DNA from 3 places in the Polaromonas sp. P4_H1 genome. Region 1 is predicted to be linked to each of the others. Evidence: predicted binding sites of a transcription regulator. Region 1 holds the regulator's gene; each other region holds the start of a gene.
What was found. The regulator sigma-54, encoded in region 1, starts transcription at its own class of promoters, with help from an activator protein. The targets are predictions, from matches to a motif close to TGGCANGNAANCTGCTTT.

Region 1 (10,602 bases):
GGCCGGGAAAACCGGGAAGAGGAGGGTCGGGAAGGCTGGCATGGTGATTTTCTGTTGGTGCGCTGTTCTGTGCGGCCTGTTTGTTTGTCTTTGTTTGTTGCGGGAACGAGCCCTGGAGTGTTCCTGAAAACCATCGCGAGTTAAATCAATTTAAGTTAAATTGGTATTGGTCAATAAATAATTGATAAAACCAACCTGGGAACACCACGCCGATGCTCGACGCCCGCCAACTCGATGCCCTCGCCGCCGTGATCGAGCACGGCAGTTTTGGTGCGGCCGCCAAAGCCCTGAGCCTGACGCTGGCCGCTGTGTCGCTGCGCATCAAATCGCTGGAGGACGCCCTGGGTCAGCGCCTGCTGGTGCGCGGCAAGCAGCTGCACCCCACCCCGGCGGGCCAGGCGCTGCTGGCGCATGTCAAACAGCTCAGGCTGCAGGAGGCGGACCTGCTGGCCCACCTGCAGGGAGGGCGCCATCCGGGCGCAAAGGCGGTGCCGCTGCAAAGCCTGAGCGTGGCCGTCAATGCCGACTCGCTGACCGGCTGGTTCCTGGCCGGCGTCGCCCCGGCGCTTGAAAAACACGGGCTGCTGCTCGACATCGTGGTGGACGACCAGGACCATACGCATGACGCGCTCAAAAACGGCGATGTGACGGGCTGCGTGACGACGCTGGCGCAGTCGATGCGGGGCTGCGTGGCCGAGCCGCTGGGCATCATGCGCTACCACTGCGTGGCGGCCCCCGCGCTGGTACACAAGTGGCGCGCCGGCAAGGCAACGGTGGCGGCGCAGCGCCTGCTGGCCAGTCCGGCCATTATTTTCAACCGCAAGGATGCCCTGCAGGATGCCTTCCTGGCGCAGCATTTCAATTTGCGCGACGCGCTCTATCCGCGTCACTTTGTCCCGGCGGTGGACGCCTTTGAACTGGCGCTGGAGCTGGGCCTGGGCTGGGGCATGGTGCCCGAGCAGCATCTGGCCGCCCGTGCGCACCGCCCGCCGCTGGCCGAGGTGCTACCGGGCAAAACAGTCGACGTGGCGCTTTATTGGCAGCACTGGGCCCGCGAGCCCGTGCTGGCCCAGCGCCTCACGCGCGCGGTGAAAGAGGCCGCCCGCGTCTTGCTGAACTAGGGCCTGTGAACGCTATTTATGCAAGATGCGTTGCGAGTCAAAAAGGCCATGAGCAAGGCGCAAAACGCAGGCGGGGCAGACCCCGCCAAGGCTTTGCAACGCCGCGCAGGGCCTTTTTGATCGCAACCCGAAGGGAATGGGGTGAAAACAGCGCCACTCTGCGTTGCGCTCCTAGCCCAGACGCCCGGTCTGGGCGTCGTCGCGCGCCTTGATTGGCGCTGTTTTCACCCCATTCGCATTTGCATAAATAGCGTTCACAGGCCCTAGGCCCGCGCTGGCGCGACGGACTGGGCATCCCGAATTTCGATTCGAAACGGATCGTCGCCTGCCGGCCGACATTGGCGGAAAATACGCTGCTGAAGAAGCAGCAGCGCATCCAGCAACAGCAACAGCAACAGTAAGAGGGATGAGACATGGCAAAACAGTTGCGCATCGCCGGTCTGGTCCAGGGCATCGGCTACCGTGCGGCCTTTGCGGAGCAAGCCCACGCACTCAGGCTCTCCGGCTGGGTGCGCAACCGCCTTGATGGCTCCGTGGAGGCCACCGTGGCCGGCGAAGCCCAGGCAGTCCAGAACATCATCGACTGGGCGGGGCACGGACCGGTCGGCGCGCAGGTGCGCAGCGTGTCGGTGGTCGAGGTGGATGACGCGCTGGTGGCGGACGGGAAATTTCACATCCGGCCGACGGCTTAGTGCTGCTGATTCGCATGGCCCTGTGGCGCCGCGCGAATTTCAACAGCCTGCCGGTCGCTGGCGCCGCCCGCGCAAACCGGCAGCAGCCAATCCCGCCGACTCAACCAATTTAGCCGACTTAGCCGATTTATGCCTGTGTTGCGGGCCGGCCCAGCGACACCAGTTTGCGTTCGGGCACCTGGCTGGTGAAGGCAAAGTCCACTTGGGGTGCGCGTCCGCTGACGATGTCGGCAATCGCCGCGCCCGAGCCGCAGGAGTGCGTCCAGCCCAGCGTGCCATGGCCGGTGTTGAGGAACAGGTTGCGGGTTTTGGAGGCGCCTATGTAGGGCACGTTGGATGGTGTGGCCGGGCGCAGGCCGGTCCAGTACTGCGCATTTTGCCCGTCGGTCATGTCGGGAAAGAGCTGGCGCACGCGCCGCACAATCGCCTCGCAGCGCACCAGGTTCAGGTCGGTGTTGTAGCCCCCCAGTTCGGCCGTGCCCGCAATGCGCAGGCGGTTGCCCAGGCGCGAGAACACCAGCTTGTACTCGTCGTCGGTGAGCGACACGTTGTAGGAGGCCGCTTCGTTGATGACCGGCAGCGTCACTGAATAACCCTTGGCCGGGTAAATCCGCAGGGTCTGGCCCAGCAGTCTGGCCCACTGCGGGCTGTAGGCGCCCAGGCACATCACATAGGCGTCGGACTTCAGCTCGCTCACCACCCCTTCGGCACTGGCAATTTGCACGCTGCGCAGCGTATCGCCTTCCTTGCGCGCGCCCACGATGCGGGTGTTGTAGAGGAACTCCACGCCCTGCGCGGCGCACAGGGCCGCCAGCTGGCGGGTGAAGGCATGCGCATCGCCCGATTCGTCGCTGGGCGTCATGCTGCCGCCGACGATTTGCGGGCGGCAGGCCGCCAGCGCGGGCTCGATGGCCACGCATTCATCGGGGGTTTTCATATCCAGCTCGCAGCCGTGCTCGCGCATCACCGCGGCCGGGCCCTGCGCATCGGCGTACTCCTGCTCGCTGGTGTAGAAGTGCAGGATGCCCTCGGTCTTTTGCTGGTAGTTGATGCCGGTGTCGGTGCGCAGCTTTTGCAGCGTGGCCCGGCTGTACAGCCCCAGGTTGACCATCTGCTTGATGTTGTGCCGGGTGCGGCCCGGCGTGCACTGGCGCAAAAAGTCCAGGCCCCAGAGCCACTGGTTCAGGTCGGGGCGCAGGCGAAACAGCAGAGGCGCGTCTTCGCGCATCAGCCACTTCAGCACTTTCAGGGGCGCGCCCGGGTTGGCCCAGGGTTCGGCGTGGCTGACCGAAATCTGCCCGCCGTTGGCAAAGCTGGTTTCCAGGCCGGCGCCGGGCTGGCGGTCGACCACGGTGACCTCGTGGCCGGCCTGGCGCAAAAACCAGGCGGAGGTGATGCCGGTCACGCCGGCGCCCAATACGGTAACTTTCATGATGAGATTCCCAAGGAAAAGAAGGCAACAGGCCAGCACGGATGCGCGCAGGCAGCTATGAAATCAATCGTGAATTTCAGGGCGGCAGCGTGCACCAGTGCTGGTGCCGCTCCCACTGTCCTTGGTACCTGAGAGATTCAGCCCGGCATCAGCGGGGCTGACGGCCAGGATTTGCTCCTTCGGTGGCGGCAGCGTTGCGCTGCAGCTCTCTCCAGATTCGGCATGTTTCATTCAATACGGGGACCTGAGCGATCATGGGAGATTGCGCCTTCGGCGGCCGTTGCAGGGCAACAGCGCTCTCTTGAATGAAAGCAGATTCTCGCATATTGCCCAGGCGCTGGCCAGAAGCGCGGGGCCCACGCCCCTAAAATCTCTCCATGCTTCAAATCAAACAAGACTTGCTGGACGCCCTGGGCCAGGCCCTCAAAACCATGGCGCCTGACAGTACCGTGGCGGCCGCCTTCGAGTCGCCCAAGGTGGCGGCCCATGGCGACTTTGCCTCCACCGCGGCCATGCAGCTGGCCAAACCGCTCAAGCTCAACCCCCGCCAGGTGGCGGAAAACCTGCGCGGGCTGCTGCTCCAGGCGCCCGCGTTTGCGCGCTGGGTGGACGCGATCGAAATTGCCGGCCCGGGTTTTCTCAATATCCGGCTCAAGCCCGAAGCCAAGCAGCAAGTGGTGCGGGAAGTGTTGCAAGGGGCAGACCAGTACGGCATGCAATTGGCCGACAGCCCGCACCGCATGATTGTGGAGTTCGTCTCGGCCAACCCGACCGGGCCGCTGCATGTGGGCCACGGCCGCCAGGCGGCGCTGGGCGATGCGATTTGCAACCTGTTTGACACGCAGGGCTGGGATGTGTGGCGCGAGTTTTATTACAACGACGCCGGCGTGCAGATCCAGACCCTGGCCACTAGCACGCAGGCGCGCGCCAAAGGCCTCAAGCCGGGCGATGCCGGCTGGCCCGAGCCCGCCTACAACGGTGACTACATTGGCGACATCGCCAATGACTTTCTGGCCAAAAAGACCGTCAAATCCGACGATCGGGAGTTCACCGCCAGCGGTGACGTCGAAGACCTGGACGCGATCCGCCAGTTTGCCGTGGCATACCTGCGCCATGAGCAGGACCTGGACCTGCGGGCCTTCTCGGTCAGGTTTGACAACTATTACCTGGAGTCCAGCCTGTACAGCTCGGGCCGTGTCGACAGCGCGGTGCAAAAGCTCAAGGACGCCGGTAAAACCTACGAGCAGGACGGCGCGCTGTGGCTCAAGTCGACCGACTACGGCGACGACAAAGACCGCGTGATGAAAAAGGGCGACGGCAGCTACACCTACTTTGTGCCGGACGTGGCCTACCACCTGGCCAAATGGGAGCGCGGTTTCAGCAAGGCCATCAACATTCAGGGCATGGACCACCACGGCACGATTGCCCGCGTGCGCGCCGGGCTGCAGGCCGCCAGCGCCGGCATTCCGCAGGGCTACCCCGACTACGTGCTGCACACCATGGTGCGCGTCGTGCGCCATGGCGAAGAGGTGAAGATCTCCAAGCGCGCCGGCAGCTATGTCACGCTGCGCGACCTGATCGAATGGACCAGCGCGGACGCCGTGCGCTTCTTTTTGCTCAGCCGCAAACCCGACACCGAGTACGTCTTTGACATTGACCTGGCTCTGGCCAAAAACAATGAAAACCCGGTGTACTACGTGCAATACGCCCATGCGCGCATATGCTCGATTCTCGGCACTTGGGCCGCGCAGAGCGGCGATCAGAGCCAGCTGAAAAGCGTGGACCTGTCGGCACTGGTCAGCCCGCAGGCCCAGGCCCTGATGCTGCTGCTGGCCAAATACCCCGACATGCTCAGCAATGCGGCCGCCGGTCTGGCGCCGCACGACGTGGCCTTTTACCTGCGCGAGCTGGCCGCCTGCTACCACAGCTATTACGACGTCGAGCGGATTCTGGTGGACGACGAAGCCGTCAAGCTGGCACGCCTGGCGCTGGTCGCCGCGACGGCGCAGGTATTGCACAATGGCCTCAAGGTGCTGGGCGTCAGTGCGCCCCACAAAATGTAGGCAACCATGAAGCACACACAGCGGAATTCAAAGCGAAATTCAGAGCGGGATTCAGAGGCAGGCAAGAAAATTGGGCAAGGTATGAGAAAACAACGAGGCGGAACCCTGCTGGGTCTGGTTATTGGCGCGCTGATCGGCCTGGGCGCCGCGCTGGCCGTGGCGGTCTACATCACCAAGGTGCCGGTGCCTTTCATGAACAAGAGCCAGTCGCGCAATCCCGACAGCGACGCCGCGGAAGCCAAAAAGAACCGGGACTGGAACCCGAATGCCCCGCTGGCGGGCAAAACGCCTGTGAAGCCGCTCCCTTCTGCTTCCAGCGCTTCCGGCACTTCCGGCGAAGTGGGCACTGTGCCGGCCCCCGCCACGGCGACCGCGCCCAAGGCAGCTCCCGCGCCCCCGGCGAAGCCCGCCACCTCCGCGGATCCGCTGGGCGATCTCGCCAAGGCCAGGGCGGACGCCGCGCCCGCCGTTTCGGGCGTTGACCCGTTCAGTTATTTTGTCCAGGCTGGCGCATTCCGTACGCCGGAAGACGCGGAGCAGCAGCGCGCCAAGCTCATGCTGCTGGGCGTGCAAGCCAAGGTGAGTGAGCGCGAACAGTCGGGCCGAACGGTGTACCGCGTGCGCGTCGGCCCCTTTGACAGAAAAGAAGACGCCGACAAGGTCAAGGAGCGGCTGGACGGCAACTCGATAGAAACAGCCCTCGTCAGGGTGCAGCGCTAGAGTGTGGTGAACTTTTATGGGCCGGGGTGTACCAACCCCTGTACGAAACGGCCGGCCGGCTTGTTTTTTTCACTGAATAAGTAAGTGGCCGCTTTGCAAAATACCCCCACACAGACCCACAGACCAGGAAACCAGGAGAAAAATTGATGCAACGACGTGAGTTTTCGCTTTCAGCCGCTACCGTGGCAGCCGCCGCCACTTGGGGAGGCGTTGCGCTGCCCACAGCCGCGCAGGCTCAGGCCCGCGCCTTCAAGGAGGGAACGGATTATTTGACGCTGGGCAAACCCGCTCCCACCGACGTGCCTGCCGGCCAGGTCGAAGTGGTGGAATTCTTCTGGTACAGCTGCCCGCATTGCAACGCCTTTGAGCCGCAACTCGAGGCCTGGATCCAGAAAGCGCCCAAAGACGTGACCGTCAGGCGCGTGCCGGTAGCCTTTCGTCCCGATTTTGAGCCGCAGCAGCGTCTTTTTTATGTGCTGGAAGCCATGGACAAGCTCAATGAGCTGCACAAAAAGGTGTTCAATGCGATCCATATCGAGCGTCAGGCGCTGAACACGGCGGATCAGGTGGCGGCCTGGGCGGAGAAGCAGGGCCTGAACAAGGCCAAGTTTGTCGAGCTGTACAACTCGTTTTCCGTCAGCACCAAGGCGCGCAAGGCCACCCAGTTGCAGGACACCTACGCGGTCGACGGCGTGCCGGCCCTGGGCGTCGGCGGGCGTTACTACACGTCTGGCCAGCTGGCCCAGAACATGGACAGGGCCCTGCAGGTCACCGATTACCTGATCGCGCAATCGCGCAAGGCCAAATAAGCGCGCGGCAAGTCGGCAAGTCACACGCCGGCGCCCGGCGTTGGCCCGAAAACCCGCCCACCCGTGGCGGGTTTTTTTATGGGCCCAATTTGGCCCTGGCCGCCATTCCCGGAGCTGGCATGGCTACAATCACTCAAAACAAGCAGCAAGATTCGTGCCTTTATGAAACACCCCATTTTTCCCTTGATCGTGCTGGCCGCACTGGCGGCCGGGGCCGTGTTTCCCGCCGCGGCCGAGCGGGCTGACCGCGACAAGCCGATGAATGCGGAGGCCGATGCCCTGCGTTACGACGACCTGAAACAAACCAGCGTGTTCACCGGCAATGTGGTGATCACCAAGGGCACCACCATTGTCCGGGGCGAACGGGTGGATGTCAGCCAGGATCCCCAGGGCTACCAGCAGGCCCTGGCCGTGGCGGCGCCGGGCAAGCTGGCCTTTTACCGGAAAAAGCGCGATGGCGTGGACGAGTACATCGAAGGGGAAGGCGAGCGGATCGAATACGACAGCCGTGCCGACACCGTCAAATTCATCAAGCAGGCCGTGGTGCGGCGCTACAACGGCGCGACCCTGGTCGATGAAACGACCGGCTCCCTGATTGTTTATGACAACAACACCGATGTGTTCACTGTGGATGGGGGCGCGCAAAACCGCACGGCCACCAATCCCACGGGGCGGATTCGCGCCATGCTGTCGCCGCGCGGCGCCGCATCGGCACCGCAGCCGCCGGCCGGACCCGCGCTCCGTTTGCGTCCCGGCACCACGCTGGGGCCATGACGGAAAGCCGAAAAATGGACAGAACGGACAATCAACCCGTGGATGCGGTGACTGACACATCGTCGGTCAATACCCCGGCAGCCAATACTCCGGCGGCCAGCACCGCACCGCCGAGCCGTCTGGTGGCCCAGGGGCTGCAGAAATCCTATGGCAGCCGCAAGGTGGTGCAGGATGTCTCGCTGTCCGTGCAAAAAGGCGAGGTGGTGGGCCTGCTGGGCCCCAATGGCGCGGGAAAAACCACGTCGTTCTACATGATCGTGGGGCTGGTGCGTGCCGATGCGGGCGAGATCTCCATCGACGGCCAGTCGGTCGAGCACATGCCGATTCACCTGCGCGCCCGCCTCGGGTTGAGCTACCTGCCGCAGGAAGCGTCGATTTTCCGCAAGCTCACCGTGGAAGAAAATGTGCGCGCCGTGCTGGAACTGCAGCTGGACGCCAGCGGCAAGCCGCTGGGCCGCGCAGACCTTGAAAAGCGGCTCGAAGCGCTGCTGCAGGATTTGCGGGTCGATCATCTGCGTGACTCGCCGGCGCCGGCGCTGTCAGGGGGCGAGCGCCGCCGCGTCGAGATTGCGCGCGCCCTGGCGACGCAGCCGCGGTTCATCCTGCTCGACGAGCCTTTTGCCGGCATTGACCCGATCGCCGTGATCGAAATCCAGCGCATCATCGGTTTCCTGAAGTCGCGCGGCATTGGCGTGCTGATCACCGACCACAATGTCCGCGAAACGCTGGGCATTTGCGACCATGCCTACATCATCAGTGACGGCCACGTGCTGGCGACCGGCACCCCTTCCGAGATTGTGAACAATGCCGATGTACGCCGCGTTTATCTCGGTGAACACTTCAGAATGTGATGGCTCCCCCCCGTTGTCGCTCACTGCGTGTAGCTCCCTCCCCCCTGCAGGGGGCGGCGCCTGCGCCCCGGCAAAGCCGGTTGCGCGGCCCCCGCTTGGTTAATACATCCCAACTCGCTTTGTCGTGCGCTTAGGGATGTCATGAAACAAGGCCTTTCCCTCAGGGTCTCGCAGCACCTGGCGCTGACGCCGCAACTGCAGCAGTCGATCCGCCTGCTGCAGCTGTCCACCCTTGAGCTGAGCCAGGAAGTCGAGCAGATGCTCGATGAAAATCCGTTCCTGGAAGTGTCGGAAGAAGCCGCACCGCGCGAGGAATTTGGCCTGGAGAATGCCGACACACCGGTCAGCCAGGATAGCCGGGAATTTGAGTTTGCTGGTGATTCAATAGCAGGAAGCCCTGATGAATCAAAAGCTGCAAGCCAAAATGATGTAGATACAGGGCCCGAGGTCAGTTCCGAGGCCAAGCTGGAGGAAAGCTGGGAGGGCGACGGCTCGGTGGAGTCCTCGCCTGACGACAGCGAATGGGGCGGCGACGCGCCGGCCCGCAAAAACAATAATGCGGACGACAGCGAGGCCGAGGCTTCCGACCTGGCCCGCAGCCATGAGTCGCTGCAGGACCATTTGCACCGCCAGTCGCTCAGCCTGCGCCTGTCGGAGGAAGACCAGGCGGCGTTGCATTTCCTGATCGAGTCGCTCAATGACGACGGCTACCTCGAAGACAGTCTCGCGTCACTGGCCGCCGGTCTGGCGGGCGACGACCTTGAGCAGGCGGAAGAGCTGGAACAGCACTTTGCCATGGCCCTGAAGCTGCTGCAGCACATGGAGCCCGCCGGCGTCGGTGCCCGCAACCTGGCCGAGTGTCTCGGCCTGCAACTGCTCGACTGCAAGGACTGCGACGAGACCCGCGCAGCGATCGCCATGTGCAAGCAGCCCATGGAGCTGCTGGCCAAGCGGGATATGAAGCGCCTGTCCTACCTGTGCGGATTTCCGGAAAGCGTGATCCGGGGCGCCATCGCCGTGATCGGCCGGCTGGATCCCAAGCCCGGGCGGCGGTTTGTCAACGTCGAGCGCAACCTCATCGTGCCCGACGTGATCGTCGTCAAGTCGGGCCGCGGCTTCAAGGTCTCCCTCAACAGCGAGGTCATGCCCCGCCTGCGCGTGCACGACATCTATGCCAATGCGCTGAAGCAGCACAAGGGCCAGAACGGGCAGGCCTTGCAGCAGCGCTTGCAGGAGGCACGCTGGTTCATCAAAAACATCCAGCAGCGCTTTGACACCATCCTGCGCGTGAGCAGTGCGATTGTGGAGCGGCAAAAGAATTTCTTCACCCACGGCGAGCTGGCCATGCGTCCGCTGGTGCTGCGCGAAATTGCCGACGAACTGGGCCTGCACGAGTCCACCATCTCGCGCGTCACCACGGCCAAGTACATGAGCACGCCGTTCGGCACCTTCGAGCTCAAGTACTTTTTTGGCTCGGCGCTGGGCACCGAGACCGGTGGCAACGCGTCCAGCACGGCGGTGCGCGCCCTCATCAAGCAGTTTGTCTCGTCCGAGAGCCTGAAAAAGCCGCTCAGCGACAACCAGATTTCCGAAATGCTCAAGGAGCAGGGCATTGAATGCGCGCGCCGCACCGTGGCCAAGTACCGCGAGGCTTTGCGCATCGCGCCTGCCAACCTGCGAAAGTCGCTTTGAAAGTAGCCCCCACGGTCGCCCACTGCGTGTGGCTCCCTGCCCCCCGAGGGGGCCGCTGCGCCTGCGGCCCGGCAAAGCCGGTTCCGCGGCCCCTGCTTGAAAAAGAACCGTCACCCAGCCAGCCGTGAGTCTTCATTCATGAACCAACTTCAACTCTTTTTACCCTGCGCCGCCGGCGTCGAGGCCTTGCTGGCCAGCGAGGTCAAACGCATCACCGGCATCGAAGGCAAGGCCTGGCGCGCCGGCGTGCAGTTGCAGGGCTCCTGGCGTGATGCCCTGCAACTCAACCTGCACAGCCGCCTGGCCCAGCGGGTGCTGATCGAGCTGCAGCACAACCAGTACCGCAGCGAGCAGGACCTCTACAACGCGGCAGCCAGCGTTGCGTGGGAAATCTGGTTCACGCCCAAGCAGACCTTCAAGGTCGAGATCACCGCGCAGCACAGCCCGC
Region 2 (10,602 bases), on a different contig from region 1:
TCATGGTGGGCTGGCGCCCCGGGTTTGTGCGCGGTGGCAGCTATCGGATGTGCAGCGCTTCGTTCGCTGCTTCGAGCGGCTGGCGCTGCGGCGTCCAGCGGATTGTGGAATACGGCACTGACCATGGTGTCACGTCCTTTGGTGGGAGATTGATGAATGCTCAGCGGCTATTTCAGGCGTGGACCTTGAAGCCATCGGCGTACTTTTTCGGATCCTTGCCGTCCCATACCGTGCCGTCGATCAACTTGCTGGTGCGCATCGCGTCTTTCGGAACGCTGACTTTGGCCGCCGTGGCGGCCTGCTTGTAGATGTCGATCTGGTTGATCTGTTTGGCAATGCCGAGGTAGTCGGGGTGGTCCTTGATCAGGCCCCAGCGCTTGTGTTGCGTGAGGAACCACATGCCGTCGGAGAGGTAAGGGAAGGTGACCGCGCCGTCGTTGAAGAATTTCATGTAGTTCGGGTCATCCCAGGTCTTGCCCATGCCGTTCTGGTAGCGGCCCAAAATGCGCTGGTTGATGGCGTCCACGCTGGTGTTGACATAGGCCTTGTCGGCCACGGTCTCGGCCATCTTGTTCTTGTTCTGCAGGCCGGCATCGATCCACTTGCCGGCTTCGATGATGGCGGCGGTGACGGCGCGTGCCGTGTTGGGGTATTTCTTGACGAAATCGCCGGTGGTGCCCAGCACTTTTTCCGGGTGGTCTTTCCAGATGTCCTGGGTGGTGACAGCCGTGACGCCAATGCCGTCAATGATGGCGCGGTGCCCCCAGGGCTCGCCGACGCAGTAGCCGTCCATGTTGCCCACGCGCATGTTGGCCACCATTTGCGGCGGCGGCACGGTGATGACCTTGGCATCCTTCATCGGGTTGATGCCGTTGGCGGCGAGCCAGTAATACAGCCACATGGCGTGCGTGCCGGTCGGAAAGGTCTGGGCGAAGGTGTACTCGCGTTTTTCGCTGGCCATCAGCTTGGCCAGACCCGCGCCGTCGACGGCACCCTTGTCGGCCAGTTTCTTGGACAGCGTGATCGCCTGGCCGTTGTTGTTGAGGGTCATCAGCACGGCCATGTCTTTCTTGGGGCCGGCGGTGCCCATGTGCACGCCGTAAATCAGGCCGTAGAGCACGTGGGCGAAGTCGAGCTCGCCGTTGACCAGCTTGTCACGCACGCCGGCCCAGCTGGCTTCCTTGGTGGGAATGATTTTTACGCCGTATTTCTGGTCAATGCCGAGCACCGAGGCCATGACCACCGAGGCGCAGTCGGTCAGCGGGATGAAGCCAATCTTCACTTCCTTCTTTTCAGGGGCGTCCGAGCCCTGGGCGTAGACGGCAGCACGCAGGGCCGGGTTGATGCCCACGGCACCCACTGCGGCAGCCTGCAGGACGGTACGGCGTGTCAGGGAGGATTTCAGCAGATCAGTCACGGTTTTGACTCCAGAAGTGAAAAACAAAAAAGCAAAAAACAAAAGAGGAAAACAAAAAAGGCGCTCGACCCGGGCAAACACAATGGATGTGAGTGCAGGGTGCGAACGCCTTTGTTCAGGGAGGACATTCCACTTCGCCGTTGAAGTGATATGCCCGATAGGGAGTTCAATGCAAGACCTGTGCCAGCAGGTTCTTGTGCTTCACATAGACTCACGACAGACGCGAGATGGCGCCTGGACCATTTGCCAATGGGCGCAACCAGCTACTGAATTGATAGCGTCGTGGGCCGCATGCGAGACCGGCTCACGATTTTTTTGATTCCGCACTGTATTTGTGCGGCGCACCATTTCGGAGCCAGGCCTGGCGGTGCGCCTGCATCCCCTGGCCGTTTTGATGTTGGGTCGGTGCGTCCATCAGGGGCCGCCTGGAGGATCCCTAGCCGCATTGCCCCACGTAACCGCATGCCGTGCAGAAGTCGCAGCCATCCTTCCTGATGACGGTCGGGTTGCCGCATTCCGGGCAGGCCTTGCCGGCCAGCGTGGCGGGCGCTTCCGCGTTCCTGGGGGATTCGAGCACGCCCATCTCCCGCAGTGGAAAGCCTTCTTCATTGAGGATGCCAAGCATGGCATAGCGGTGAATGATCAGGCGTGCCATGTAGGCTACGGTCGAGGGCCAGGTCTGCTGGCGTCGCTCGCCGTGTGGCAGGCCCGGCACAAAAGCCATGAAGTGACCCAGCGGCTCGGCGTAGTTGAGCAGCTTGCGCAGCTTCATGCCGATCCATGCCGGATCAATCACCCGCATGTCCAGCGACAGCAGGCGTGCCAGGCCATCGAGCGCGCGTGGGTAGTTGCCTGAAAACCCCACGGCACAGGGCCGGGTGACGGTGCTGCCGTCCGGACCCGGCAGGGTCACTTCTTTCAGCGTGAGGGTGAAGTTTTCGCCGGTGGCCGGGTTCTCGATGTCCACCGCCCAGGCCAGCGTGCCCGAGGGGCCGGTTTTCGGCTCCTCGCGGCTGAACATGGCGTCCATGACCGGCGTGATGCCGGCCTTGACGGCCGGCTGCAAGGACTTGAGCTGGTCGCAGCGCCAGCGGATGACCGCTGCGGTGGCCGCCACAACGCCCGGGAACAGGCGCAGTTCGCCGTGCGGTGGAAACGGCATCTCGAAGGCGCGTTCTTCGGCCACCGTAGCCAGCGCGTCCAGCTTGAGTTGCAGCCATGCCGGGTCGTTGGCGCGCAGATCCATCGACAGCGTCTTGGCCATTGCGCCCAGGCCACGGGGCTGTTCGGCACCGTTGACCCAGACTTCAAAGGGCTGCGACGCGCCGCCACCCTCAGGTGCGAGTTCGCCGACGAACAGCGCAAAGTCGCCGAAGGGGTGGTGCACCATGAAAGTCCAGGCCGGATTGCCCCCCGGCAACTCGGGCCGGCCCGGCCAGCGCAGGGACGAGAGCACAGGCGCGGGCAGGCGCTCCAGCGCCAGACGCCGGTTGGCATCGTTGATCTGCAGCGGAGCGGCCGTGGGGCCGACGCTGAGCACCGAACCCAGCACGGCATTGGGCCGGTAGGTGGCCAGCCCCTTCAGGCCGGACTGCCAGGCTTCGAGGTAGAGGTTCTGGAAGTCTGCGTAGGGGTAGTCGGCCGGCACATTGACGGTTTTTGAAATCGCCGTGTCGATGTAGGGTGCGACGGCCGCCACCATGGCTTCATGGGCCTGCGCGCTCATCTCCAGTGCCGTCACGAAGGCCGGGGTCAGCGCAGCGTCGTCGCCGCGCAAATGGCGGTAAAGCCGCCAGGCGTGGTCTTCCACCGCGTATTCCTTGAGGCTGCCGTCGGGCATGCGTTTCTTGCGGGTGTAGCGCCAGCTGAAGGCGGGCTCGATGCCGTTGCTGGCGTTGTCCGCAAACGCCAGGCTGATGGTGCCGGTGGGCGCGATGGACAGTAGGTGCGAGTTGCGCAGCCCATGCGCGCGGATGCGCTCCTTGAGCGGCTGCGGTAAACGTGAGGCAAAGCGCTGGCCGCTCAGGTACAGGTCGGCATTGAACAGCGGGAAGGCGCCGCGTTCGCGCGCCAGTTCCACCGAGGCGTCGTAGGCCGCATCGCGCATGACTTCGGCGATGTGCCGCGCCATGTCGCGGGCCTCGGGCGTGTCATAGCGCAGGTTGAGCATGACCAGCGCATCGCCCAGCCCGGTGAAGCCCAGGCCGACGCGGCGCTTGTTGCGCGCCTCTTCCTGTTGCTGCGGCAAGGGCCAGACCGTGACGTCCAGCACGTTGTCGAGCATGCGAACCGCCACGCGGGCCATCTCGGTAAACGCGGCCTCGTCGAAGCGGGCTTTTTCATCAAAGGGATCCAGCACAAAACGGGTCAGGTCGATCGAGCCCAGGCAGCAGCATCCGTAGGGCGGCAGCGGCTGCTCGGCGCAGGGATTGGTGCTGGAAATCGTCTCGCAATACGACAGGTTGTTGTCGTGGTTGATGTGATCGAGAAACAGGACACCTGGCTCCGCATGGTCATAGGTCGAACGCATGATCTGGTCCCATAGATCCCGCGCCCTGAGTTTGCGGTAGACCCACAGCCCGTTGTCGGGGCCCTGAAACGCCCCTGCGGCTTTCTGCTCCACGCCGGGCTGGGCTCGATGAACCAGTGAGACCTCTGCATCGGCGACAACGGCCTCCATGAAGGCGTCGGTGACCCCCACCGAAATGTTGAAGTTGCGCAGGTCGCCGTCATCCTTGGCGTGGATGAACTCTTCGATGTCGGGATGGTCGCAGCGCAACACGCCCATTTGTGCGCCACGCCTGGAACCGGCGGATTCGACCGTCTCGCACGAGCGGTCAAACACCCGCATGTAGCTGACCGGCCCTGAAGCACTGCTCTGGGTGCTGCCGACCCAGGCGCCGCGCGGGCGGATGCGCGAAAAGTCGTAGCCGACGCCACCGCCGCGGCGCATGGTTTCCGCCGCCTCCGTGAGGGCGGTATAGATGCCGGGGTGGCCGTCTTCCGTCTGCGAGATGGAGTCCCCGACCGGCTGCACAAAGCAGTTGATCAGCGTGGCCGACAGGTCCGTCCCCGCAGCGGACTGGATGCGTCCGGCCGGCAGGAAGCCCTGCTGCAAGGCTTGAAGGAAGCGGCCTTCCCACTGCTGGCGCAGCTCCGGCGCTTCAGCCTGCGCCAGGGCGCGCGCCACGCGCTGGGTGACATCCAGGATGCTTTTCTCCGTTCCCTTGCCATATTTCTCCAGCAGAATCTCTTCGCTGATGTCCTGAGGGGGGAGGGCATGGACGGCGGGGGCAGGTTTGGCTAGCTGGTCTGGCATGAGGCGGTTCCGGTGAATGGCTTGACGCATCGTACGGGTGGGATATGCCGGTCAGTTTGATTCAGCACAAACCTGGGGAAACCAATTTTTGCAGGATCGCCGTTCTACTTCAAGGGCGGTCTCAAGGATGAAGGGCAACACCCCCGCCGCACAGCAAGCGGGATATGCGTGAGATATGCGTATGAAAGGTATGCGCATGAAATCAGAGCCAAAGCAGAGCCAAAGCAGGGCCAAAGCAGCCGTGGCCTGGATACGCAGCCCCGCAGGGCTATTGCCGTTGGGTTAGTGGGCTACCGGGCTATTGGGCGTGAGTCCGGCTGAATGCTGGTGCCATTGCCCGATGAGTCAATCGCCTGCCCACCCGGCAAGCCGGGCGATCTCGGGATTTGGTGTGTTGCGCACCACATTTGTGCAGCGCACCATTTCGGCTGCGGGCCAGTTCAACCGAGCAGGTCGGCCGCGTCGAGCATGCGCTGCGCCACTTCACCAAGGCGCAGACCTTTGTCCATGGCGGCCTTGCGCAGTTTTTCATAGGCCACCTGCTCGGAAAGACCCTGGCGCTGCATCAACATTCCCTTGGCCCGGTCGATGATCTTGCGGTCGTGCAGTTCGGTTTTGGCATGTGCCAACTCGCGCCTGAGTTTCTGTTCGTATTCAAACCGCGCCATGGCGACGTCCAGAATGGGGCGTATCCGGTCGGGTGAGAGGCCCGCCACGATATAGGCAGACACGCCGGCAGCCACCGCATCCTTCACATGCGTGGTGTCGTTGTCGTTGGTGAACAGCACGATAGGGCGCCGCTCGTCGCGGGTGGCCATGACCACATGTTCCAGCGAATCGCGGGCCTCGCTCTCGGCGTCCACAATGATCATGTCGGGCTGCAGCTGGGCCAGCCGCTCCTCGAGAAAGGTGTCTGCCGGTAGCACCGCCACGATGTTGTAACCGTTTTCGAGCAAGCCAATACGCAACTGGCGAGAGCGTTCGATCAGCGCCAGGGCGGCCTCATCTGCTGCGTCGGATGTGGACAAATCCGGCGCAATCACAACAAGACGCAGGGATTGGGGCGATGACATGCGCCGTAACGTGCAAGATTCGCGCCAGTTTGGGGCTGCCCGTGCCGGTTTCTGCCGCCGGATGCTCTCCCAAGCCGGGGAGAAGCTCAAACCTTACACTTGGGACGATGCTAGTCCTTGGAATTGAATCGAGTTGTGACGAAACGGGTGTGGCGCTGGTGGATGCCGCCGGCAGCGATGTGCCGCGCCTGCTATCGCATGCCCTGTACAGCCAGATCCAGATGCACCAGGCGTATGGCGGCGTGGTGCCGGAACTGGCCAGCCGTGATCACATCCAGCGGGTCCTGCCCTTGACGCGCCAGGTCATGGACGAAGCCGGGTGGACGCTGGCGCAGGTGGATGTGGTGGCCTACACGCGCGGGCCGGGGCTGGCCGGCGCGTTGCTGGTGGGCGCCGGTGTGGCCTGTTCGCTGGCGGCTGCGCTGGGCAAGCCGGTGATGGGCGTGCACCATCTGGAGGGGCATTTGCTGTCGCCTTTCCTGAGCGCCGACCCGCCGGTGTTTCCGTTTGTGGCCCTGCTGGTTTCCGGCGGGCACACCCAGCTGATGCGGGTGGACCGTGTCGGCAGCTACGAGCTGCTGGGAGAAACCATTGATGACGCGGCGGGCGAGGCCTTTGACAAGTCGGCCAAGCTGATGGGTTTGCCTTACCCCGGCGGGCCGCATCTGGCTGACCTGGCACGGCAAGGCGATGGCACCGCCTTCAAATTGCCCCGGCCCCTGTTGCACAGCGGAGACCTCGATTTTTCGTTCGCGGGGCTGAAAACCGCGGTGCTGACCCAAGCCAAAAAACTGGGGCCTGAGCTGGAAAACCGCAAAGCGGATCTGGCCGCGGCCACCCAGGCTGCCATTGTGGAGGTGCTGGTCAAAAAATCGCTGGCCGCCATGGCGCAAACCGGCCTGAAGCGACTCGTCGTCGCGGGCGGTGTGGGTGCCAATGCCCTGCTGCGCAGCCAGCTGAATGCGGCCTGCCAGCAACGCGGCATCCGCGTGCATTACCCGGAGCTGCACCTGTGCACGGACAACGGCGCAATGATTGCGCTCGCCGCCGGCATGCGCCTGCAGGCCGGCCTGGAAACGCTGCAGCGTGGCTACACCTTTGACGTGAAACCGCGCTGGAGTTTGACCCCCACGGTCGCTCGCTCCGCGTAGCTCCCTGCCCCCAGAGGGGGCCGCTGCGCCTGCGGCCCGGCAAAGCCGGTTCCGCGGCCCTGGCTGGTATAACTTCCCGCCCCTCGTGGGGACCGCCGGCGAACATTCCAGCGGATACTCGGCCCTGATCAGGGATTACTGTATGTCGAGGTGGGTGACGTTGCTGACAGGGATTTTTTTGCCCAGCGTCAGCGTCAGCACGCCGTTTTCAAGTTTTGCGCTGCTGTTGGCGACGTCAATTTCAAGGGGAAAGCGCCAGGCTGCCTTGACGCTGCGGACGGCCTCAGCCTTGCTCGCCACGCGCACCACATCGCCTTCAATGCCAATGTCCAGCTGTTCTTTGGCCAGGCCCGGAACGTCGAGCTGCAGCGTATAGCTTTTCTCCAGGTCTTCCACGGTGGCGGACCTGGCCGCACCCGTGTCAGACAGCGACAAGAAGGTGTCATTGAGGAATTTTTCCAGTGCGCCATTGCTGACAACGGGCGGGTAGCTGCGCTGGAAGCTGCGGGCGGGACGGGGGGCAACGGAGTAAAACATGCGGGTTCCTTTGGTCGATGGGTGGGGAGGTTTTCCCCTTACACTGCGCGGCGTTCACCATGATTGCCGCATGCACATCAATTAGGTGTACAGACGATTTATTCAAGCGAAAAACCGGGATGTATTTATTCATGCAAAAACTCTTGAAACGCGTCGCACTGGCCCTATGTCTGGGCGCTGCTCTGGCCGCCCAGGCGCAGTCCGTCGCCCAGCCGCCGGTGCGGATCGCGCTCATCGAGAGCCTGTCCGGGCCATTCGCCAATACCGGTGAAGCGGTCTTTCGCAACCTGGTCTGGGCCACGGAGCGTGTCAATGCGCGCGGTGGCGTCAAGCTGCCCGGCGGTGCGCGCAGCCTGGCGGTCGAGCGCTATGACAACAAGGGGCAGAACGAGGAAGCCCTGGCGGCCCTGCGTTCGGCCATCGATGATGGTGTGACGGTGATCGCGCAGGGCAATTCATCGGCCATTGCGGCGGTGCTGATCGATGCCATCAACAAGCACAACGAGCGTGAGCCGGGCAAGCGCGTGCTGTTCCTGAACTATTCGGCGGTCGACCCTATCCTGACGAACGAAAAGTGCAGCTACTGGCATTTTCGTTTCGATGCCCACGCCGACATGCGCATGGCGGCCCTGATGGATGTGCTCAAGGATGACAGGGCGGTGAAAAGCGTCTACCTGATCGGCCAGGACTACAGCTTTGGCCAGGCGGTGTTGCGTGAGGCCCGCAAACAGTTGGGCGCGCAGCGTCCCGATGTGCAGATCGTCGGGGACGAGCTGCATGCGCTGGGGCGCGTGAAGGACTTCATTCCGTACGCTGTGAAAATCAAGGCCAGCGGCGCGCAGGCGGTGCTCACCGGCAACTGGGGCAATGACCTGACGCTGCTGATCAAGGCCGCGAAGGAAGTGGGTTATGAGGGCAAGTTCTACACCTTCTATGGCAATGCGCTGGGCGTACCGGCGGCGCTGGGCGATGCGGGCGTGGGAAAGGTGATTGCGGTGGCGGACTGGTTTCCCAATGAACCCGGCAATGCGTCCGAAGCGTTCTACCAGGCGTTTCGCCAGCGCTTTCCGAAGCCGCAGGATGACTATGTGCACATGCGCATGCAGCTGATGATGGAGGCTTTTGCGCAAGGTGTTGAAAGGGCCGGCTCGACGGAGTCGGGCGCCGTGGCCGCGCAGCTTGAGCGGGCTGCCGTGGCTGTTTCAGGTCACAAGGGCGCGATGCGTGCGGCCGACCACCAGTTCCAGCAGCCCCTGCTGGTGGCGATGATGGGCAAGCAGGGCGCGCCCGGCGTGAAATTTGATGTTGAAGGGTCGGGCTATGGTTTTCGCGTCATCAAGACCATCGCGCCCGAGCGGGCCGAGCAGCCGCACAGCTGCCGGATGGTGCGGCCCTGAGTTATCCCTTATCCCGTGAGTTAGCGCAACAGGTCCATAACAGGTCCATCCATTGCACCTGCTGCATCCACTGAATTGAAAGGCAAGCATGCGACAGGCAGTATTGAATCTTGAGGAATCGATGATCCGCCAGGTCGCCAATGCCGGCATGGGCCGCACCGACGTGCTCAAGTTCTGGTTTGGCGAGAGCGACGAGGTCACGCCTGCTTTCATCCGCGACGCCGCGATGGCTTCGCTGCAGCAGGGCGAGACTTTCTATGCCCACAACCTGGGCCTGCCCGAGTTGCGGGAAGCCATTGCCCGCTACGCCACCGCGCTGCGTTGCCCGGGTGCCGCCCCCATAGGTGTTGGGCGCATCGCCGTCACGTCGGGCGGCGTGAATGCGCTCATGCTGGCTGTGCAGGCACTGGTGGATGCCGGCGACGAGGTGGTGGCCGTGACGCCGGTCTGGCCTAACCTGACGGCGCAACCAGCCATCCTGGGTGCCCGGGTGAAGTGCGTCAGCCTCAGGCCGGTAGCGGGGCAGTGGCAGCTCGACATGGCGGAACTGCTGACGGCCATCACGCCCGCGACCAAGCTGCTGATCGTGAATGCCCCCAACAACCCGACCGGCTGGACGTTGACGCGCGCCGAGCAGGAGGCGCTTCTGGCGCACTGCCGGCGTACGGGCACCTGGATTCTGGCCGACGAGGTCTATGAGCGGCTGTATTTCGAAGCCACACCGAACGGCTGCGCCCCCAGCTTTCTGGATATTGCCGCCCCGGAGGACCGTCTCGTCGTCGTCCACAGCTTTTCGAAGAGCTTTCTCATGACGGGCTGGCGCCTGGGCTGGCTGGTGATGCCGGCTTCGATGACGCCGCACATGGGCAAGCTGGTGGAGTTCAACACGTCCTGCGCCCCGGTGTTTGTCCAGCGGGCCGGGCTGGTGGCGATTGAGCGCACGGCGGACATCACGCCCCGCGTGGTGGGCCACCTGAAGACCTGCCGCGACACGCTGATTCCCTTGCTGCAGGCCGTGCCCGGTGTGCAGGTGGCGCCGGCCAAAGGCGGGATGTACGCCTTTTTCAGGCTGGAAGGGCAGGCGGGGTTTAACGATTCGCTGGACACGGCCAAACGGCTGGTTGTCGAGGCCGGGCTGGGCCTGGCGCCAGGCAACGCCTTTATGGTCAACCCCACGCCCGAAGCCCAGGGCTGGCTGCGCTGGTGTTTTGCCAGCCAGGACGTGGCCAGGCTGGGGCAGGGCGTGGATCGCCTGCGGCGCTGGCTTGGGCTATAATCCAAGGCTCTGCGTAGTCGTACGGCCTTTTCAAGGCTGGCCTGCCAGAACACGACGAAGGCGGTCAACTCCCATGTCGGGAACGCTGCCTCGCTCGCAAGTGCACAAGTTGCAAGAGGAAAAACATGATCGAGAAATCAATCAAGGCCGAGATTGTCAAGGCCAACGCACGCGCTGCCAACGACACCGGCAGTCCTGAAGTTCAAGTGGCGCTGCTGACCGGCCGCATCAACGAGCTGACCCCCCATTTCAAGGCCAACGCCAAAGACCACCATGGTCGCCGCGGCCTGCTGCGCATGGTGAGCCGCCGCCGCAAGCTGCTGGACTACCTGAAGTCCAAAGACGCCGACCGTTACACCGCGCTGATCGCCAAGCTTGGCCTGCGTAAATAAACGGTAAAACGATTTGAGAGCGCCTGAGTTAGTTCACCTA
Region 3 (10,602 bases), on a different contig from region 1:
GAGACACGTGCAAAAGGGTGGACATCTGCAGATTCAGCATCGGGATTTTTATCTTTACGGTAGCGGAAACCCGACAGCCTATGGCATTGCCGACTACACCAGCATCCTGGCGGCCATTCAAAGCGATGAAGCATTGCAAAAAATGGTGCTGGTAGCGACACCGACCTTGCAGTTCAGCGGTATTGCCGGGAATTACCCGGCAGGTGTGTCCCGGACCATCATGGGGACCGGGTTCGTCGCAGAAGACATCAACCGTATGCGGCACTGGAACGACTTTGATCTGCGCACCAAGGCTCCGCTGTCCGCGCTGGAGGGGGCGGCCGCAGATGCTGCCGTCGTCGGTACCGGCGTGGCCAGGGTACTGCAGTTATGCGACGCATTGAAAATTGAGCGGTGTCCCAAGCCCGAAAAGGAGCGGAAGGCCGACAGCCTGGCGCTTCCCGATGACATCGCTCAACTCAGCCTGCAGGAAACACCTGCTGCGACCAGCGCCACCAGGGCCAATCCACGCAGGATCGAAGTGCTGGTCGTCAACGCTCGAGGCGCACCGAATGTCACCTCCCTGGAGGTAATTCGTGCAGAAGACCAGGGCATCAAGGAGCTTGATGAAGTCTCCCTCATGATGCGTCTTGCGCAGCTACAACAGTTGATCTATGGGCAAACACCGCCCAAAGCAACTTCGATCATGCTCCAGCTGCGGCACTCCGACCAGATTCCTGCGGCAAAGGCGCGTCTGGCGCCTATCCTGGCCAGTTTTTCCACCAAGCAACCGCTGGCCATGCTGGACTTCCGGGCGCTGAATCCTTTTTATGTCCAGACCATGCTGATGTTCGACACCATATTTGGTTTTGTTTTTGTGCTGATTGGGGGTATCGTCCTGTTCACTGTCAGCAACACCATGAATACCACGGTTGTCGAACGCACCGTCGAGATTGGTACCCTGCGTGCGATGGGCTTGAGACGTTCCGGTATTCTCAGGCTGTTCGTGACCGAAGGCGCACTGCTTGGCTTATTCGGCGCAGTGATCGGCGTTGTGCTGGCGCTCGTGTTGTCTCTTGTCATCAACCAGATTGGCATGCCCTGGCTGCCTCCCGGCAACGTTGAGTTGGTGCCCTTCACTGTCAATGTCTGGGGTGAAACCGGCATGATCCTTGGCACAACCTTCGGCCTCATCTGCATTGCGATCCTCTCTGCCTGGTGGCCTGCACACCGGGCTGCGCGACTGGACGTGGTCGAGGCCTTGCGTCACGTTTGATGGAGAAAGGCTTAACGAAAGGCTTGACGAATATGAAACGAATAGCCCTGTTTTCATTCCTCTTCGGCTATGGCCTGGCGTGGTCCGCGCCTGGCGCAGAAGAGATCCTCGCTGCCAGCGATGCCATCCGCAATCCAGGGCAGCCGTTCAGTGTGACTGTGACGCTGACTGAATTTCAGGCTGGCAAGCAGGTCGACACCAGTACACTTATCAGCTACTCCCGCACGCCAAAGCAGGGGGGCCAATTCGCCAGCTTGACCCGTTTTGTCCTGCCCGCGCGGGATGCGGGAAAACTGATGCTCAAGAATGGCAACGACATGTGGTTTTACGACCCGACCAGCAAGGCGAGCGTTCGCCTGTCGCCGCAGCAGCGCTTGCTTGGGCAGGCATCCAATGGTGATGTGGCTACCGTGAATTTGGCGACGGACTACAGGGCGCAGCTGGCTGGCGATGAGGAGATCCTCGATGGCGAACGCCGCACACGCAAGGCCCACAAACTCGCGCTTAGTGCATCGTCGCCGAATGTCACCTATGCAAGCATCGAGCTGTGGGTAGATGTTGAAAACAACCGGCCCCTCAAGGCGCGTTTTTTTGCCGAATCGTCGCGCTTGCTCAAAACGGCCTACTATCGCCGGTTTCAGCCCCAGCTCGGCGCAGAGCGCCCGACCGAGACCGTGATCATTGACGGCCTCGATCCCCAGTTGGTCACGCTCATGCGCTTTTCAGACTACAAGGCACGCGCCATCCCTGATACATGGATGCAGCGAGACTTCCTGCCTCGTTTTCAGCCGGAGTAACCTCATGCGCTTTTTTACCCGTTCCGTTCCCGCTCTCTTTGTCGCGGTTGTGTTGATCCAGGCGCCGGCCCTGGCAGCGGACGCGGAGGCAGACGCCCTGAGTCTGCAAAGCGACACCAGCCCCCCGGCTGAAGCTGCTCGGGACACCAAGTTTTTCGTCGAGGGCGCGATAGGCAACGCCAGCCAGCGTTACTTGCCCGACAGTCGCAACATCGGTCGCGCCTCACTTGATTTCTCGCATTCGGCCCGGCTTGGCCCGGGACTGCGCGCCGTCATTTCGGACCGCCTTGATCACATTTATCCCAGGGACGCGGGCGCTGACTCGACGGTGAACAGCCTGCGCGAGGCCTATTTGAGCTGGCAGCCCGAAGGAGAAAACACGGTCCTGGAACTTGGACGTATCAACCTGCGTTATGGGCCGGGTTATGGCTACAATCCCACCGATTTTTTTCGTGACGGCAGCTTGCGCGTCCTGACAAGCGCCGATCCCCTTGCGCTTCGGCAGAATCGTCTTGGCAGCGTCATGCTGCGTGCGCAACGGCTTTGGAGCGACGGCTCATTGTCGTATGCGTATTCGCCGAAATTGGCCGATCGCCCGAATCCGGATGGCTGGAGCCTTGACCTCGGATCAACCAACAATCGGGACCGCTCCCTGATTGCGCTCGGCACCCAATTTTCGCAGCGCGTCAGCAGCCAGGTGCTGCTGTACAAGGAGAGCGGCCTGTCGCCCGCGCTGGGCGCCAATTTGACGGCGTTGATGTCGGACGCGGCGGTAGCTCATCTCGAGTGGTCACGAAGCCGTGAGCCCGATTTGCTGAGCCGAGCCCTGGCTTTGCCGGCAAATAAAGCCACGCGCAATCGCTTTGTCGGTGGCGTCACGTATACCACCCCTGGCAAGTTGTCCGTCACGGCCGAATACCAATACAACGGCTTCGCGATGGGGCAGCCGGCTTGGGCCGCCCTTGGCACTGCGCCCGCTACCCAGGTGGCGTACCTGCGGGAAGCCCTGCGGCTTCTGGAACTGGCGCCCCGCCGGGCCTACCTGATCTACGCCACACAAAAAAGCCTCTGGCTCAAGGATCTGGATCTGACCGCTTATCTTCGGTTTAATCCCGGCGACCACAGCCGGCTCGCCTGGCTTGAGTTGCGCCACCACTGGCCAAGCTTCGACCTGAGCTTTCAGCTTCAGCAGAACATGGGTCGTGCCAGCAGCGAGTTTGGGATATTGCCCGATCGCCGCATTATGCAAGTCCTGGGAACCTACTACTTCTAGGCTCTAAGAGGCGTCCAAGCGCAGGATCCCATAACAAAAAAGCGCGCCGCAATGGCGCGCTTTTTTGGGGGGAATCTTAACTTGGCGCTTTACTTGTTGCGCCTGCGACGCATCAGCGCCAAGCCTGACAGCGCCAGGCCAAGCAGCGCCAATGTGCCGGGCTCAGGCACTTGGTTAACAAAGAGGTTGCCTGAGCCGTCGGCCGTTGCCGTAAAACTTCCAAACGAAACCCCGTTGAGTGTCGTTGTGACGCCAGTGGTCTCCATATTCACGAGGAAAGGTGACGGACTAGAAAAATAGGTACTACCGAAGGCCGTCGGTGTGAAGAGCAGATTCACGTCGAAGTCGCCATTGGCCAGCCCGGCGAAGATAACGGCTTCGCTGAGAGCATTTATCACCCCTGTACCCAGCGCAATGTCACCGGTGCCGTTTTGATCGGTGTCAATGAAAAGGTTCAATGTAAATGTGTCGAATATGGCCTTGATACCCGCTCCGAAAGTGCCAGCAAAGCCAGAGGCGGTGAAGTCCCCGACTATGCCATAGCCCAGAGGGGCCAAGAGTAAAGACGCGTTCAGAAATGCCGGCTGAGTGACAATGCCGTCCTTGAAGCTGGAGACTGCGATTGAACCGGTCTCCGTGAACGGGTCATCAAAATCCAGTGTTGCACCGACCAGACTCTGATTGATTGTTGCGTTGTAGGAGTAATCAATCGAATCGGCGGTGATGGTGGGAGCCGCGGCCGGCACGCCAACCACAACTGTCTCAGTAACCTGGAAGTCAATACCGGTTCCCACAGCAGCCGCCGGACCGCTGGCGATCAATGCCGCAAGGGCGAACGCAATTGACAGTTTGCTTTTCAACATAAGTCCTCCGTAGCAGATGATTTGAAAATGCAGACTGACGAAATTCGACGGCCCCGCATTTGCGTTGGATGCATGCAAAGCCCGTGCCAGAGAAAATTACCTAGTATTGACAAGTACTTAGCGATTTCTTCTCGGCCGATGCTGTCATCATGTAAAAATATCCGACATTAACTGGCGTCGCAATGACTACCAGAATGAGCATGCAGGCGCCTGCATGGCGTCGGCGCCGGGTGCCAAAGCAGGCATAGCCAGCGCAAGCTGCGAGGAACTTTTCATTGAGATATGTCTTGCCGCGGCGCCGCAGACCGACGCAAGCAACCTGAGTCGTCGAGCAGTTTCCTCCACGTGGCAGGTGCAGGTGCCGACGCCGACGGCCTGTTCCGGGAAGCGGTCCTTGCTGTAACGGTCGCGCCTAAGCGCATACCTGCGGTGCAACAGAGCCACCTCGGCACTTGGCCGCCCTTGACCCGCCTGACGGCTTGCAACTTGAATTCCAGTGTGCACTTGGCCGGTCGTTTCGTTTCGCTCATTTCATTGTCCTGACGCTGATTTTTAACTATCAGAACTATCAGCTAAGAACTTTTTAAGGGACAAGGTCAAATATCTGGCAAGGCTCAGCGGCGGGTCGCCGCTTTGGAAAAGCGTGCAATGGCGCCCCATGAAAAAAGGCCCCGTCAGGGGCCTTCTTGCTTGAGCGTTGTCGTACCAACTGGGGTCAGCCTTGGCGCCGCCGCGTCGTAGCGGCCAGTCCCAGCAGGCCGAGCGCCAGCAGGCCGAGAATTCCTGGTTCCGGGACTTGCGTGACGGTGGTCGACGTGCCAATGAACAGTTGTTCATAGCCATTATTTAGATCTCGGCCAACGCAATCACCTGTACCCGCTGTCCCACCGCTGGTACCGATGGTATCCGGGTCACAACCCATTTGAAGTTCGATATGAATATCAGTGTAGCCAGCAAACCCTCCCAGGAGCCAGGCTGCAAGGAAGTCGTTCAGTGTAGGTACGTCGATTGCATAGGCTGCCTGGTTGGCACCCAGGTTGTTGTTGATGGGCCCGGTGACAGCACCCGGATTGCTGCAGGAAATAGGCACGCTGGCAGCGTCCAGGCAGATCGCACCGCCGGACAGGACATAATCCGTGCCAACAGGATCAACATTTGATCCCGCCAAAGGATCCGGAAGGCTCGCCGCAGTTGCGTCTATGCCGCCGGAGTTGAAGGTGGGCGCAGGGGTACCGCCGAATACACCGCCCCCGCCTTCCGTAAACAAGGCGTAATCATTACTCAAATTGCTGAAGGTGAGATACAAAGTGTCCATACCCGCGCCCGTCAAACTGATTTGCGCCCAGACCGCGAGGTTTTGGTCAGTCGAAGTACCACTGTTGGTTTGGTTGTTGTTGAAGAAAAACAGCGGACTTTCGCCATTGAGGAAAGTGGTAAAGGCAGTAAGTGTGCTGTTCCAAATATCCGAAAAGTAGTTGCTGCCGCTTACCCCGGAAGGCGTCGATAAGGCATTGTCCATCCCGGCGAAATTGGTAGTTACCGGCCCACCACTGGAGCCAGTAGCGACGACGATCAGGTCCTGGATCGCGCCTGGGGTGGAGTTGACATAATAGAGGCTCCCCGGCCCGGTGCTGCCAGCAATCACGCCATCAACCTGCAAGGCGTAGGAATTGGCATCTTCGTAGGTTACCCAGCCAGCGCCTGAGAGGTCAAGCGCGGCTTGGGCCGTCCCTGCCATGCCTGCCGCCAGCACTGCCGCAACGGCCAGTCGCTGAAATTTTGTGCTTATACCTTTCATGACATCCTCACTTGGGTCAGCCACCGTGTCAGGGAATCTGATCGGCCGTGGTATGCCGAACCCAAGCACTCTTCATGCCAGTCAGCTATTCACTATAAAAATCAAAAGCTTGTTCAATTCCATAGGAACGCATTAGCGGCAGATGTAAAAAAATCCGACAAAATAATGGGGAAGTTCCATCTCGCTTGCAGGCTGCTGGCAGTGACCTTGGTCGCCGTGCCTGCTCTCAAGCCTGCATCAAAGTTGCCAGGTCGCGCCTGAGCGAGCGACTGTGCGGCACTGGCGAAACGCCAACCCGTGCGAAGAAGCCAAAATCGTCTTCGGGCGTCGAATTGGCAATCCGCTCAAAATCACTGGACAACTTCAACGCTTGTTCAAACAGTCTCGGTTCGGTCGAAAAGTGGCGTCCGGCGCGGGCATACCAACGAAAAATCACCGGGGTCATCTGCGGTTGCAAATGCAAACCCAGGTGCGTCGCCGTGAGCCAGATGCGCTGCACGGCGCGACCCAGGTTTACCCAGTCCGCCAGGCCTGCCGGGGGCTGTTGGGGGCGCAGCAAGAGATGCGCGGCGCAGCATAGCGCGGGCAGCAGGTCGAGCTGGATGCGCGGTGCCACGGTGCCCAACAGGTAGCGATTGAAGAACCCCACCCGCGCCCAGCTTTGCATGACCCATTCCATCAGGCGCGCAGTCGCCGGGTCCACGCCGACAGCCTGCTCCGGGATGCGGTCCTTGCTGTAGCGCGCCCGCCACTCGATAACTTCTTTGTGCACTGGATAGGCCTCTGGGCAAGTCAAACGAATTTTCGCGCTGTCCCACAGCAGACCGGCCACCTTCAGGCGTTCACCCCAGGACTCGAACAGTTGCACGCTAAAGCCTTCGCCCGCCGCGTCGATCAGCGCTTGGCGCTGTGTGCCGGTAAGCGGTGTGGTTTTCATCGGTCGGCGCTGAACAGTGCGGGTTTCGATGCAGTCAAACAGTGGGTCCCGAACCAGGGCAGGGTCCTGCGCCAGACTCACGTCATAGACAGGATTGCGATGTTCTCCGTGAGAAGAAACAGTCCAACTGGTTGTCAGGCCAAAGCCGGATGCCGCAATCCGCATTGTTTCAAGCAGTGCTCCATGGGCGATGTGGCTCGGATGCCCTTCATAGTCATAAAGAATATGGTCGCGTGTATCAAAGCCATGTACCCGAACCCGGTATTCGTCCACAATCTCAAAACGCCACGGTTGTGTGTTGTCACCACTGGGGGCCCAGCGTGCGAGGTCGAGAATATGGGTCAGCTTGTCAAGGCTCACAGGTATTTCCTTGCATTGAATTAGGGAGCTCATGCGGCCCGCAATCGAAGGCAATCCCTATTTTTACTGTGACGGGGCCAAAGGGATGGTCCCCGGTTATGCGCCAGAGCACAATAACAATACAGGATTTTGCACATCGAGAGCGTCATGGCAGCCCCAATCATCTTTGATTACGACAGCGCGTTCTCGCGCAATATTGGCTGGACTACACAGGCCGAACAGGCCAAGTTAAGAACGTCTCGTATCGCGATTGCGGGGCTGGGCGGAGTGGGCGGCTCGCACTTGCTGACGCTTACCCGGCTAGGGATCAGTCATTTCAACATCTCCGATTTTGACGACTTCGATGTGCAAAACCTGAACCGGCAGGCTGGCGCTTTCATGCCTTTTATGGGGCAGCCAAAAATCGACACTGTCGCCCGCTTGGCGCGCGACATTAATCCAGAAATCGATTTGCGCTTGTTTCCCCAAGGCATCACCCCCCAAAACATCGACGAATTTCTGCGGGATGCCGATGTCTATGTGGATGGCCTGGATTTCTTTGTGCTGCCAGCTCGCCGCATGGTGTTTGCGAAGTGCCGGGAAAAGGGTATTCCTGCAATGACCGCAGCACCGCTGGGCATGGGGACTGCATTTCTCTACTTTCGTCCTGATGGCATGAGTTTTGAGGACTATTTCAAAGTGGAAGGGTACGAGTCGCAGGAGCAATACGCCCGTTTCATTGCCGGCCTGTCACCAGCGATGCTTCAACGCGACTACCTGGTTGCGCCCGAATCGGTAAATTTTCAGGAGAAGAGGGGGCCGTCAACCATCATGGCATGCGACCTTTGCGCTGGCGTGATGGGCGCTAATGTCTTGAAGGTGTTGCTGGGGCGGGGCTCCATCAAGGCCGCTCCGTGGGGAATTCACTTCGACGCCTACCATCAAAAGCTTAAATTGACCTGGCGCCCATTTGGAAATTCCAACCCAATACAGCAGGCGCTGCTGAAGTTTATACGCCCCGTGCTACGCGGAAGATCTGGTGCTTGAGGTGCTTGAGCCCGTCCGCAAAATTCCGCAAAATTTAAATTGCAGTGGATTCAAACTTGTCTTATTGCTGACAGCTGGGGAAGGAGCTATAGTCAAAGCTCCAAATCCGGTGCAAACATTTGGGCGCATTTTTAGGGGATATGTTATGAAAAATTTTTTTATGACTATTGAAACTGCGTCCCGTTGGGCCGCTCTGGGTGCGTTAGTCGGTCTGCTATCCGCATGTTCCGGTTTTTCGACCGCGTACCCTCCCGCGCCGACCGTCGCCGCCTCCGTTGATTACAACTATATTGTGGGCGCCGGAGACTCGCTGAACATCATCGTTTGGCGTAACCCGGAGCTTTCCCTGACGGTTCCTGTGCGTCCGGACGGCAAAGTGTCGACGCCATTGGTGGACGAGATCGTCGCGCAAGGAAAGACCCCTGTCGAGTTGGCCCGAGAGGTCGAGAAGGCGTTGAGCAAACTGGTGCGTGACCCTGTTGTGACGATTATCGTTACCAGTTTTGTCGGGCCGTACAGTGAACAAATTCGAGTTGTCGGCGAGGCGACCAAACCGCAGTTCTTGCCTTACAAACAAAAAATGACCGTGCTGGACGTCATGATTGCAGTGGGCGGCTTGACGGACTTCGCCGATGGCAACGGGGCATCCATCACGCGTGCTTCGGAGGGTAACAAGCGCTATTCCGTGCGACTCAAAGATCTGATCAAGCGAGGCGACATATCCGCGAATGTTGAAATGAAGCCTGGCGACATCCTGATCATTCCGCAAGGCTGGTTTTAAGGCCGGCGTCCTTTCTGTTTGCTGCTTCGTTTGACGAAGGTATGGCAGCGTTCGCATTCTGCCGCAAGGACCTGATCTGATGGATGAGCTGATTAAGCAATTATTCACCGCTGCCAGAAGCATGTGGAGGCATCGTTGGCTTGGCCTGCTGGTTGCCTGGGGGGGCGCCGCGATTGGTACGTTTGTGGTGCTTTCAGTGCCTGACAAATACGAAGCATCAACCCGTATTTTTGTCGACACGCAGTCTATATTAAAGCCTTTGATGTCGGGCTTGGCGGTGCAGCCTAACGTCGAGCAACAGGTGATCATGCTGAGTCGTACGCTCATCAGCCGTCCCAATGTTGAAAAACTCGTGCGCATGGCTGATCTGGATTTGAAGGCCCAGTCCAAGGACGAGCAGGATGCGCTGATTAATAGGATGATGAAAACGCTTCAAATCAAGAACGAGGGCCGCGACAACCTTTACGTGCTTTCGTATCGCGATGCCAGCCCTGACAAAGCGAAGCTGGTAATCCAGTCGCTGGTGTCAATTTTTGTTGAATCCAGCCTCGGTAACACACGCAAGGATTCCAATACGGCCAAGCAGTTTATTGATGAGCAGATTAAAACTTACCTGGCCAAGCTTGAAGAAGCCGAATCGCGTTTGAAGGAATTCAGGGTCAAAAACATTGAGCTTCAAACTGCCGATGGCACCGACATGGCCGGACAACTCGGTGCCTTGGGCAGTAAGTTGAGCCAGGCCCGCCTTGAATTGCGTGAGGCAGAAAACGCGCGCGATGCGGCCAAGCGTCAGTTGGAGGCCGAAAAATCCCAAAACTTTGACATCACGTCCCGCAGTCTTCTTCAAGAATCAGCCCTGTCGATTTCGACACCTGAGATCGACGCGCGCATTGACGTTCAAAAACGAAATCTTGATGCGCTGCTGCAGCGCTTTACAGAGGAACACCCTGACGTTGCCGGCGCCAGGCGCCTGATCAAAGAGCTTGAGACACTCAAACTCAAAGAGGTAGAGGAATTGCGCAAAATCGCGATGGCCAACCCAACTTCGTCGTCGACCAACACCTTGGTTTATCAGGAACTCAATCGTATCCTGGCCACTGCGGAGGTGCAGGTGGCCGCTTTGCGCGCCAGGGTAGGTGAGTACGATGCGCGTGTCAATCGGGCACGTGAATTGATAAAAACAGCTCCCCAAATAGAAGCTGAATTTACCCAGTTAAACCGTGATTACGCTATCCATAAAAAAAATTACAACGATCTTGTCGCACGTAGAGAGTCGGCTGCGCTGTCAGGCGATTTGACCAGTGCCGCGGGTGTTGCAGACTTCCGTTTGATAGACCCGCCACGCGTGTCACCCAACCCGGTGGCACCCAACCGTTTGCTGCTGCTGCCCCTCGCGTTTCTGGCCGCATTGGGCGCCGGGCTTGCGGCCGCCTTTATCGCAAGCCAATTGCGTGCCGTCTTTTATGATGGACGCTCCCTGAGGGAGACGGTGGGTTTGCCGCTGCTGGGCAT

Region 2: the regulator sigma-54 is predicted to act here: its motif matches at 1,586-1,603, upstream of AC1DS5_RS12350 (CmpA/NrtA family ABC transporter substrate-binding protein).
Region 3: the regulator sigma-54 is predicted to act here: its motif matches at 4,260-4,277, upstream of pepA (flocculation-associated PEP-CTERM protein PepA).

The regions. Positions count from the first base shown of each region.
Region 1 is NZ_JBFUKG010000001.1:49,407-60,008, reverse strand. It holds gene AC1DS5_RS00290 (LysE/ArgO family amino acid transporter) at 1-42, opposite strand, end outside; gene AC1DS5_RS00285 (HTH-type transcriptional regulator ArgP) at 213-1,121, shown strand; gene AC1DS5_RS00280 (acylphosphatase) at 1,535-1,813, shown strand; gene AC1DS5_RS00275 (D-amino acid dehydrogenase) at 1,941-3,245, opposite strand; glycine riboswitch at 3,468-3,559, opposite strand; gene argS (arginine--tRNA ligase) at 3,623-5,308, shown strand; gene AC1DS5_RS00265 (SPOR domain-containing protein) at 5,390-6,028, shown strand; gene AC1DS5_RS00260 (thiol:disulfide interchange protein DsbA/DsbL) at 6,175-6,837, shown strand; gene lptA (lipopolysaccharide transport periplasmic protein LptA) at 7,000-7,611, shown strand; gene lptB (LPS export ABC transporter ATP-binding protein) at 7,626-8,462, shown strand; gene AC1DS5_RS00245 (RNA polymerase factor sigma-54) at 8,604-10,154, shown strand; gene AC1DS5_RS00240 (THUMP domain-containing class I SAM-dependent RNA methyltransferase) at 10,293-10,602, shown strand, end outside.
Region 2 is NZ_JBFUKG010000008.1:131,041-141,642, reverse strand. It holds gene ntrB (nitrate ABC transporter permease) at 1-125, opposite strand, end outside; gene AC1DS5_RS12350 (CmpA/NrtA family ABC transporter substrate-binding protein) at 173-1,417, opposite strand; gene AC1DS5_RS12345 (adenosylcobalamin-dependent ribonucleoside-diphosphate reductase) at 1,854-4,736, opposite strand; gene AC1DS5_RS12340 (ANTAR domain-containing response regulator) at 5,177-5,809, opposite strand; gene tsaD (tRNA (adenosine(37)-N6)-threonylcarbamoyltransferase complex transferase subunit TsaD) at 5,917-6,960, shown strand; gene AC1DS5_RS12330 (Hsp20/alpha crystallin family protein) at 7,096-7,497, opposite strand; gene AC1DS5_RS12325 (branched-chain amino acid ABC transporter substrate-binding protein) at 7,629-8,894, shown strand; gene AC1DS5_RS12320 (pyridoxal phosphate-dependent aminotransferase) at 8,983-10,170, shown strand; gene rpsO (30S ribosomal protein S15) at 10,296-10,562, shown strand.
Region 3 is NZ_JBFUKG010000017.1:61,110-71,711, reverse strand. It holds gene AC1DS5_RS20010 (ABC transporter permease) at 1-1,255, shown strand, start outside; gene AC1DS5_RS20005 (outer membrane lipoprotein-sorting protein) at 1,288-2,052, shown strand; gene AC1DS5_RS20000 (hypothetical protein) at 2,057-3,325, shown strand; gene pepA (flocculation-associated PEP-CTERM protein PepA) at 3,415-4,188, opposite strand; gene AC1DS5_RS19990 (PEP-CTERM sorting domain-containing protein) at 4,904-5,986, opposite strand; gene AC1DS5_RS19985 (nitroreductase family protein) at 6,213-7,283, opposite strand; gene AC1DS5_RS19980 (ThiF family adenylyltransferase) at 7,431-8,309, shown strand; gene AC1DS5_RS19975 (XrtA/PEP-CTERM system exopolysaccharide export protein) at 8,455-9,090, shown strand; gene AC1DS5_RS19970 (XrtA system polysaccharide chain length determinant) at 9,170-10,602, shown strand, end outside.